Regions from separate parts of the Bacillus sp. BSL6 genome, predicted to be linked through region 2. Evidence: riboswitches for the same ligand, from Rfam matches in the RefSeq annotation. Region 2 holds a riboswitch; the other holds the start of a gene.
The links. Region 2 has a riboswitch for lysine ahead of RCJ96_RS10470 (amino acid permease). Riboswitches for the same ligand answer to the same signal wherever they lie in the genome.

Region 1: linked by a shared signal. The riboswitch ahead of RCJ96_RS16585 (amino acid permease) and the one ahead of RCJ96_RS10470 (amino acid permease) in region 2 are both predicted to bind lysine.

What each region holds. Positions count from the first base shown of each region.
Region 1 covers NZ_JAVGCW010000004.1:464,572-468,968, forward strand. Annotated here, with positions in the region: gene RCJ96_RS16570 (VOC family protein) at 1-248, opposite strand, end outside; gene RCJ96_RS16575 (sulfite exporter TauE/SafE family protein) at 455-1,357, shown strand; gene RCJ96_RS16580 (GNAT family N-acetyltransferase) at 1,378-1,839, opposite strand; lysine riboswitch at 2,162-2,354, shown strand; gene RCJ96_RS16585 (amino acid permease) at 2,467-3,933, shown strand; gene RCJ96_RS16590 (iron-sulfur cluster biosynthesis family protein) at 4,047-4,352, shown strand; gene RCJ96_RS16595 (DNA alkylation repair protein) at 4,386-4,397, shown strand, end outside.
Region 2 covers NZ_JAVGCW010000002.1:823,158-827,554, reverse strand. Annotated here, with positions in the region: gene RCJ96_RS10475 (ABC transporter permease) at 1-162, opposite strand, end outside; gene RCJ96_RS10470 (amino acid permease) at 224-1,648, opposite strand; lysine riboswitch at 1,796-1,979, opposite strand; gene racE (glutamate racemase) at 2,180-3,010, shown strand; partial or broken gene RCJ96_RS10460 (DUF3626 domain-containing protein) at 3,100-3,417, shown strand; gene gapN (NADP-dependent glyceraldehyde-3-phosphate dehydrogenase) at 3,497-4,397, opposite strand, start outside.

The sequences.
Region 1 (4,397 bases), on a different contig from region 2:
CCTTCGCCATCTTGTAATTTCACTACCGTTTCTTGTACTAACGGATTTCCTGCTTCTTTCGCTTTTTCTTTATGTTGAACTGCTAAAAATTCTATATAAGATAAATCAAAATAACATAAACTATTCCAAGTACCCCAAGTAGTATGCTCTCCGCCTAGTGCCGTATGAAATCCAAGTGCCTGCATTTGTTTTGCCGCTTCCTCCGGTGTACAGTTCACTGCGTGTACGAGATGATCAAATCGTAACATGTCTTTCTCCCCTTTCTCTCCATCCTTTTATTGTATATTTTATTTTTCTTTCATTCAATTCAAAAAACTTTAAAACCTAGTTGATTTATACGATTAATATGTATTATAATGAAACAAATTTCAATATTGCTGATTGGAAAAACCAAAGGCACTTTTCTCACACGGGAAAAGTGCCTTTTTCATTTACTATTACAGGGGGATTATTTATGCAGAAATTAATTGTCTTTGCTATTATTGGATTTTTCGCTCAATTAATCGATGGAGCGCTTGGAATGGCGTACGGGGTAACGTCTACCTCACTTTTACTAATGTTTGGTATCGCACCAGCGGTCGCTTCCGCATCTGTTCATTTAGCTGAAGTTGTTACAACCGCCGCTTCTGGTGCATCTCACCTCAAATTTGGGAACGTTGATAAATACACCGTTTCCAGGCTTACATTACCAGGAGCAATTGGTGCATTTGTTGGGGCATGTTTTTTAAGTAATTTACCTGGCGATGTCATTAAACCGTACATTTCCTTATTTTTATTTACTTTAGGAGTTTATATTTTATTACGATTCATTATTCAAAAACAGATTGTTACTTCAAATAAACGTATGTCAGCTAAACAACTTGTGCCGCTTGGCTTATTCGCTGGATTCGTTGATTCAACTGGTGGCGGTGGCTGGGGACCGATTACGACACCTGTTCTTCTAGCAAGAGGAAATGAAGCGAGAAAAGTTATTGGATCTGTAGATACGAGTGAATTTCCTGTTTCATTAGCTGCAACAATTGGCTTCTTCATCTCACTTGGCTGGGAACAAGTAAGCTGGGTTTGGGTATTTGCGTTAATGCTTGGTGGTATTGTCGCAGCTCCAATTGCTGCATGGCTAGTACGCATCGTACCATCTCATTTACTTGGCGTATTAGTTGGTGGTCTTATTATCTTTACGAATATACGTACACTACTTACTACTTTTAAAGTAGATCCAACTATTATCTCACTTTCTTACGTCGCAGTTGGTCTTGTCGTTATTATTTCTATTTTCATTGCTGTTCGTAATCATTCCAATCGTTCTAACACATCAACAGCCCAATATCCGAATGATCAAAAACAGATGCTACCTTAATTACTAAAAAACCGCTCAACTTACTTCGAGCGGTTTTTTTCTATTTTCCAATTCATCATTGTTTCTGTCGAATCTACTCTTTTCATATGTAACTTCTCTAACACACGAATCGAACCATAATTATCAAGGAGCGTCTCTGCAATAATCGTTTCTACCTCTCCTGTCTGAAAAGCCCAATCTATTAGTTCTCGTACAGCTTCTGTCGCATACCCTTTATTCCAATATTTCTCAATAAATCCGTAACCAACTTCTACTATATGTTCCTCATTTGGCTTCCCTTTAAACCCTATATCTCCTAGAACGATGTCATCTTCTTTTCGAATGACATACCACGCGCCCCAAGGTAATACATCCTTATTGTGTTTTACATTTTCTACATGCCCTACAATATGTGGGCCACTATTATATCCTTGCTCGTTAGCAACGTGAATACTCTCTTCTGTACACGGCACTATATAGAGCCTTTCTGTTTCTAATTTCATTTTGATTTCCCCTTTTTTGCTTACACGTTACTCTAATTATATCAAAAAATATGACCTGATTATGAATGTCGAATTATATTTTCTGAATTTTCTTTTAATTTTTGAAGGGTTTTTCAATATTTTTTGCGAAACATTTGTATAACAATTTTTTCTTTGCTTATTGTTACATAATAGTAGGTTCGGGTGGAGTTTTGCAAGCGTTTCCTATACAATAACCGATATTTTTTGATTTTTTCCTACAAAATATCTTGCAATATATTCAGAAACTCATTACAATTGCCATATATTAAAAATCTTAGCAATATATAAATCCTCATCAATCCGATGAGGTAGAGGTTGCGACTTTTAAGAGTAAAACGGACGAGATACAGAGAATGTCTAAGACTCCGTTTGAAAGGAAAAGTTGCCGAAGTTTATATTTCTTCTCTGGAAATATGAGCTGGGGCTGTCTCCGAAAGGAACAGAACTGTCACGTTTACAAAATTACCGTGTAAACGTGGGGTGCTATCTTAACGGAAGGGTATGATGGGGTGGTTATTTGTGAAACGTTCCGCCAAATTCCTTTGGCGGTTTTTTGTATTTTTCTCCCCCGCTCCTTCCTATCTTACAAGAAAAGGAGTGTTGAACATGAATAGCGCAACGAATCAAGCTACCTCTAAAACAGAAGCTACAAAAGGAAAAGGTGAATTAAGACGCGGTCTAAAATCAAGGCACCTTACGATGATTTCTCTCGGCGGTACAATTGGTACCGGACTATTTCTTGCCAGCGGTGGTGTCATCCATTCAGCTGGACCTGGCGGTGCATTAATTGCATACGCCGCAATTGGAATTATGGTTTACTTTTTAATGACAAGCTTAGCTGAACTCGCAGCTTACATGCCTGTTACTGGATCTTTTAGCACGTACGCAACAAAATTTGTTGATCCATCACTTGGTTTTGCCCTTGGATGGAACTATTGGTATAACTGGGCAATTACGATTGCTGCTGAACTAGCGGCTGTAACATTAATTATGAAATTTTGGTTTCCAGATACTCCTTCCCTCATTTGGAGCGGATTATGTTTAGCTATTATTTTCCTTTTAAACTACTTATCTGTTAAAGGATTTGGTGAATCTGAATATTGGTTCGCACTTATTAAAGTAGCTACAATTATTATCTTTTTAATTGTCGGGTTTATGATGATTTTCGGAATTATGGGCGGCGAAACTGTTGGCTTCAAAAACTTCACTGTTGCAGATGCACCATTTAATGGCGGCATCATGGCAATTATCGGTGTATTTATGGCAGCTGGCTTCTCATTCCAAGGTACTGAATTATTAGGTGTAGCTGCTGGTGAAACATCTGATCCAGAGCGTAATATTCCGAAAGCAATTCGTTCGATCTTTTGGCGTATTCTTTTATTCTATATCCTTGCGATTCTCGTTATCGGTTTATTAATTCCTTATACAACTGAAAGCCTTGCTGCAAGTGATGTAACAGTAAGTCCATTTACACTTATTTTTGAAAAAGCGGGCGTTGCCTTTGCTGCTTCTGTTATGAACGCTGTTATTTTAACAGCAGTACTGTCTGCTGGTAACTCTGGTATGTATGCTTCAACTCGTATGCTTTGGGATTTAGCTCGCCAAGGGAAAGCACCGAAGTTTCTTGGTAAATTAGATAGCCGCGGCGTACCTGTTAACGCATTAATCGTAACATCGATTGTCGGTAGTATCGCTTTCATTGCTTCTTTATTCGGTGACGGTGTTGTATACATTTGGTTATTAAATGCATCAGGAATGTCTGGTTTTATCGCTTGGGTCGGCATTGCAATTAGTCATTATCGTTTCCGTAAAGCATATATCGCACAAGGAAAAGATTTAAATGACTTACCTTATAGAGCAAAATGGTTCCCATTCGGACCAATCTTCGCATTTGCACTTTGCGTCATCGTAATTTTAGGTCAAAACTACGGCGCATTTATGGGCGAATCAATCGATTGGAACGGCGTACTCGTTTCTTACATCGGTTTACCACTCTTCTTAGTACTTTGGTTAGGATACAAATTTACGAAAAAAACAAAAGTCATTCCACTTGATAAATGTGAACTAAAATAAAGTGAAACGAGCAAACAAATTTGTTTGCTCGTTTTTTATTGCAAACCTCTTTGCTTCCCTATTGCCCCTGTTTTTGCAATAATAAAGGAAATATAAATAAAGGTTGGGATACAATGAACATTCGCATTACTGATGAAGCAATAGCAGCTATACATAGATTAGAACGTGAAGATAAAAAAATCATTCGCATTAGAGGGACAATGACAAACTCTTGTAGTATTTTCGTTGATGTCGATTTAATTTGGGATACATATGTTGCAAATGATGTTGTATATGAAGATGCAGACCTTATCTTGCAAATGGATTCATTTACGAAAGACTACACTGGTGATACGGTGAAGCTTGATTATAAAACGACAGGTTTTAGTATTACGACTCCGAGTGAGACTTTAGTTTATGGATTGTCGATTAAAAAATAAAACTTGTTTTCAACTGACCACTGAGGTGAAAAAATGGGTAAATAT
Region 2 (4,397 bases):
TTTAGAAGGAGCTGCTTTTAGAAACTGAGCATAGTAGTATGCGCCAACGCATGAAATAAAGATAAAGCTATATAGTAAACCGTTAATCATACGTGCAAAGTATGTAATGATATTTTGCATATGTTGTTGGAAACGGTTGCTCCATAGTGATTCGATTGACATGTTTTTCACCTCTTTGTTCTATTATATATGTTTTTAGAAAAGAAAAAACGAGCAAATTGCGTTATGCAACTTGCCCGTTTTTCTTTTCGTTATTTTTTTTCTGATCACGATTCATTAATGGATAGAAAGCAAAGCCGATTACGAATAAACCAATTCCGAGAAGGAACGTTTTTATATCGGCTGCGCCTGTTTTAATAACCCATAGTGCGTAGCAAAGTGCAATTACTGCGACTATACCATCTGTAATTCTTGCCCGCATTTCATTTTTATACGTCTCACCAGTAGCGACTAGTTTTAACTGGAAGATTGGTGAAACGAGATATGGAATGAGATAGGCGAGTGTTGATACGGTAATAACGAATGTATAAGCTTCCGCAATTGTTCCTGATAATGTTGAGAATAAGAACACTTGCGACATAATGTTTGTTAATCGTAATGAATAAATTGGACTTCCTTTTTTGTTTGTTTTTGCGAAGAAGGAAGGGAAGAAACCTTCTTTTGCTGCTTGATACGGTACTTCTGAGCTTAATAAAATCCAGCCTAAGATGGAACCGAAGAGGGAAGTAAGAGCAAGTAATGCCATCAGTTTCCCGCCGCCGTGACCCATTGCAGCATTTAATGCATCTGCTAACGGACGTTCTGAGGCTTGTAATGTATCAACGTGAAGTACACCCATTGTTAAAATTGTAATTCCTAAGTAAATCGCAACTGTAATAAGTAATCCAGCAACTGTTGCGCGTTTTACTGTTTTTGGAGAAACAGCACGGTTTGATAAAAGAACGGCTGATTCAATTCCGATAAATGCCCAAAGCGTTGTAAGAGCAGCTAAATTTACTTGTGAAAGAAGGCCGTGTGATACACCTGATTTATCGATCATCGGCGTGTACCATTGTCCAAACTTAGAAGCTTCGAATGCAAATAACGTAACGACGATGAATAATAGGAATCCAGTTACTTTCGTTGTTGTTGCTAAGAAGTTTAGCTTTCCAGCTCCGCTTACACCGTTTGTTAATATAATATGAGTTCCCCAAAGTAAGATGGAACAAATCGTAAATGTAATTAGTTTTCCGACTTCTACGTTAAACGAACCGATTGAAAATAGTAGTCGTGTATCTTTCATAATTGGGAAGAAGAGTGATAAATATCCCGCAAATGATGTAATGATGGCAACGTTACTTGCCCAGTTTGCAACCCAATATCCCCATACCATACTGAAACCAGCCATTTTTTTCTTTTTTGGTGTTGAGAATAAAGCATATGCATGACTTTGTGGTCCTGTCGTTAAATCAGGACGACGAATTGCTAAATTACCGAAAACAAGAGCTAGCATTAAAACACCAAACCCTGTTGTTAACCAAGCTAAAGTGACACCGAGAGGGCTTGCTGTTTGTGCCAACGTACTTGGCACCATGAAAATCCCAGCGCCAACCATATTACCGACAACGAAAGCTGTGAGTACCCAAAAGCCCCATTTTTTTTGTTGCATAGAAAATACCTCCAAAGTTAGTATAACCAAGTCAAGCGAGGAGATATGTATGTCTTCCTGAGTCAGGAAGAGAAGTCCCAAACAAAACAAAAAAAGCACGTAATTTGCCGCTACATGCTTTCTATCTTATAAGAAACCCACGACATACCTCTCGATAGCTCTCCACAAACGAAACGTTTGTGACAGTTCTGCACTTATTAAGTAGCAGACCCAGCAAGCGTGCATGGTGGACACGGGCTTACTTCGGCAATCATTCCTTTCTCATTCTTTCATCAATGCCACTACATCTCCTGAAATGATACTCTTAATGATTGCAACCTCTACCTCACCGAGATACGAATGAGGATTTAAATATTAATTTAACGTATTTAAGAGTAACAAATGAATTTTTATACGTCAATGGATATAGTAATAATCAGATTATAGAGAAGAGTTTGTGATTAAAAGTAAGAGGGATTATTATGTAATATTGAATTTTCATAATATAATAAATGTTGTTGGCGCTAGATGATTGAAAAGGGGATGAAGTATATGGCTGTATGTCATAAACATTCAGTAATAGGTGTGTTAGATTCGGGAGTTGGGGGATTAACAGTTGCGAGCGAAATTATAAGACAATTGCCTAAAGAGAGCATTTATTATATTGGTGATAATGAGCGTTGTCCGTATGGGCCAAGAAGTGTAGAAGAGGTACAATCTTTCGTATTTGAAATGGTTGAGTTCCTTAAACAGTTTCCGTTAAAAGCTCTAGTTGTAGCATGTAATACTGCTGCAGTTGCTGCATTGGCTGCGTTGCAAGAAGCACTTTCTATTCCGGTTATTGGCGTTATACATCCGGGAGCGAGAGCGGCTATTAAAGTGACGAAGAAAGGGGAAATCGGAGTAATTGGAACTGTAGGTACGATAAAATCTAATATGTACGAAAAAGCATTGCATGAGCTTGATACATATTTGAAAGTGCATAGTCACGCGTGCCCGACTTTAGCTACAGTTGTAGAAAATCAATTAGAAGATACAGCATATGTAACCGAGCAAGTGAAACAAGCTTTACTGCCATTAATGAAAGAAAATATAGATACGCTAATTCTCGGATGTACGCATTATCCACTTTTAGAGTCCTATATTAAAAAGGAACTAGGGGAAGATGTAACGATTATTAGCTCTGCGGAAGAAACAGCGATAGAGTTAAGCACAATTTTACAGCATAAAGGAATTTTGTCTGACAATCTGAATCCTGAGCATCGCTTTTTTACAACAGGCTCTGCCTTATCATTTGAACATATTGCTGAGCGTTGGCTAGGATATCACATTTCTGTAGAATGTGTGGATTTACCCGTAAAGAATGCTCGCATCTGTAATTAGACTGTATGAAAGTACTTTTTGTTTAATAAATTAGGTTAGTTGCATAAGAAGGAAAAAATGCACTTTTAATTGAAAGGATTAAGGTCATTTCAATTAAGGGTACGGATGTAGGAAGAACTTTAGAAGAAATTTGCCTGAAGTATGCTATTGATTTGTATTGGCATACAGGTTTTGTACTTATGGTAGACGACGTTCCAATGGATTTTAGAGGTTCAAAAATGCCATCTTTAGCAAGACGCATTGCACGGAATCATTGTATCGATGCAAATATAATCGGTTCTGCTGTAGCGGATTTGAAACGCAATCCATTATCTTGGAGTGATCGTGGAACTTATGAAGAAGTGCTTCAGGAATTAAAATTATTATGGCATGTTTTAGTTCGATTTGGAAAACCAAATCGGAAGTAGAACGAAATACTTCGTTTTTGGGAAGTATCTATATAGAAAAGAAGCTGACCTAAAATTAGATCAGCTTCTTTATATAAGATTAAACTAAGTTTAATACAGTTACTTTTTCACGTGTCATAGACTCAAGGCTCTTACGGATACCTTGTACGCCCATACCTGAACCTTTTACACCGATGAATGGGAAGTGGTCAGGACCGCGCTCTGTGCGTCCGTTAATTTGAACAGAACCAGTTTCGATTTTGTTAGCAATTGCAAATGCTTTGTTAATGTCTTTAGTGAAGACACTTGCTTGCAGACCGAACTCTGATTTGTTAGCAATTTCAATTGCTTGCTCATCTGAAGAAACACGGATGATTGGAAGGATTGGGCCAAAAGGCTCTTCCCAAGCAACTTTCATTTCTTCAGTTACGTGGTCGATTAATGTTGGGTAAATTAAGTTACGCTCACGTTTGTTACCGATAACGATTGTAGCACCTTTTTCTACAGCGTCGTCAACTAAGCCTTGAACGAAGTCAGCAGACTTATCGTCGATTAATGGAACGATTGTGCTGTCTTGTTCTGGAGATCCAACTGATAGTTTAGCTACTTGCTCTTTTAATAAGCCAACAAGCTCGTCTGCTACGTTTTCGTGTACAAGTACACGTTTAATAGCTGTACAACGTTGACCAGAGTAAGAGAATGCACCGCTTACGATATGGTTTGCAGCATCTTGTAAGTCAGCATCTTCACGAACGATACCAGGGTCTTTACCACCAAGTTCTAATACAAGTGGAATCATTGAAGCTTTTTTCGCTAAATGTTTACCTGTGTTTGTACCACCTGTGAACGATACCATATTGATGCCTTCGTGTTCTACTAAGTAGTCACCAATTACAGAACCACGTCCTGTCGCTACGTTTACAAGACCTTTTGGAAGGCCAGCTTTATGAAGTGCTTCCACCATTTTAATACCACTAATTGCACCTTGAGTTGCTGGTTTG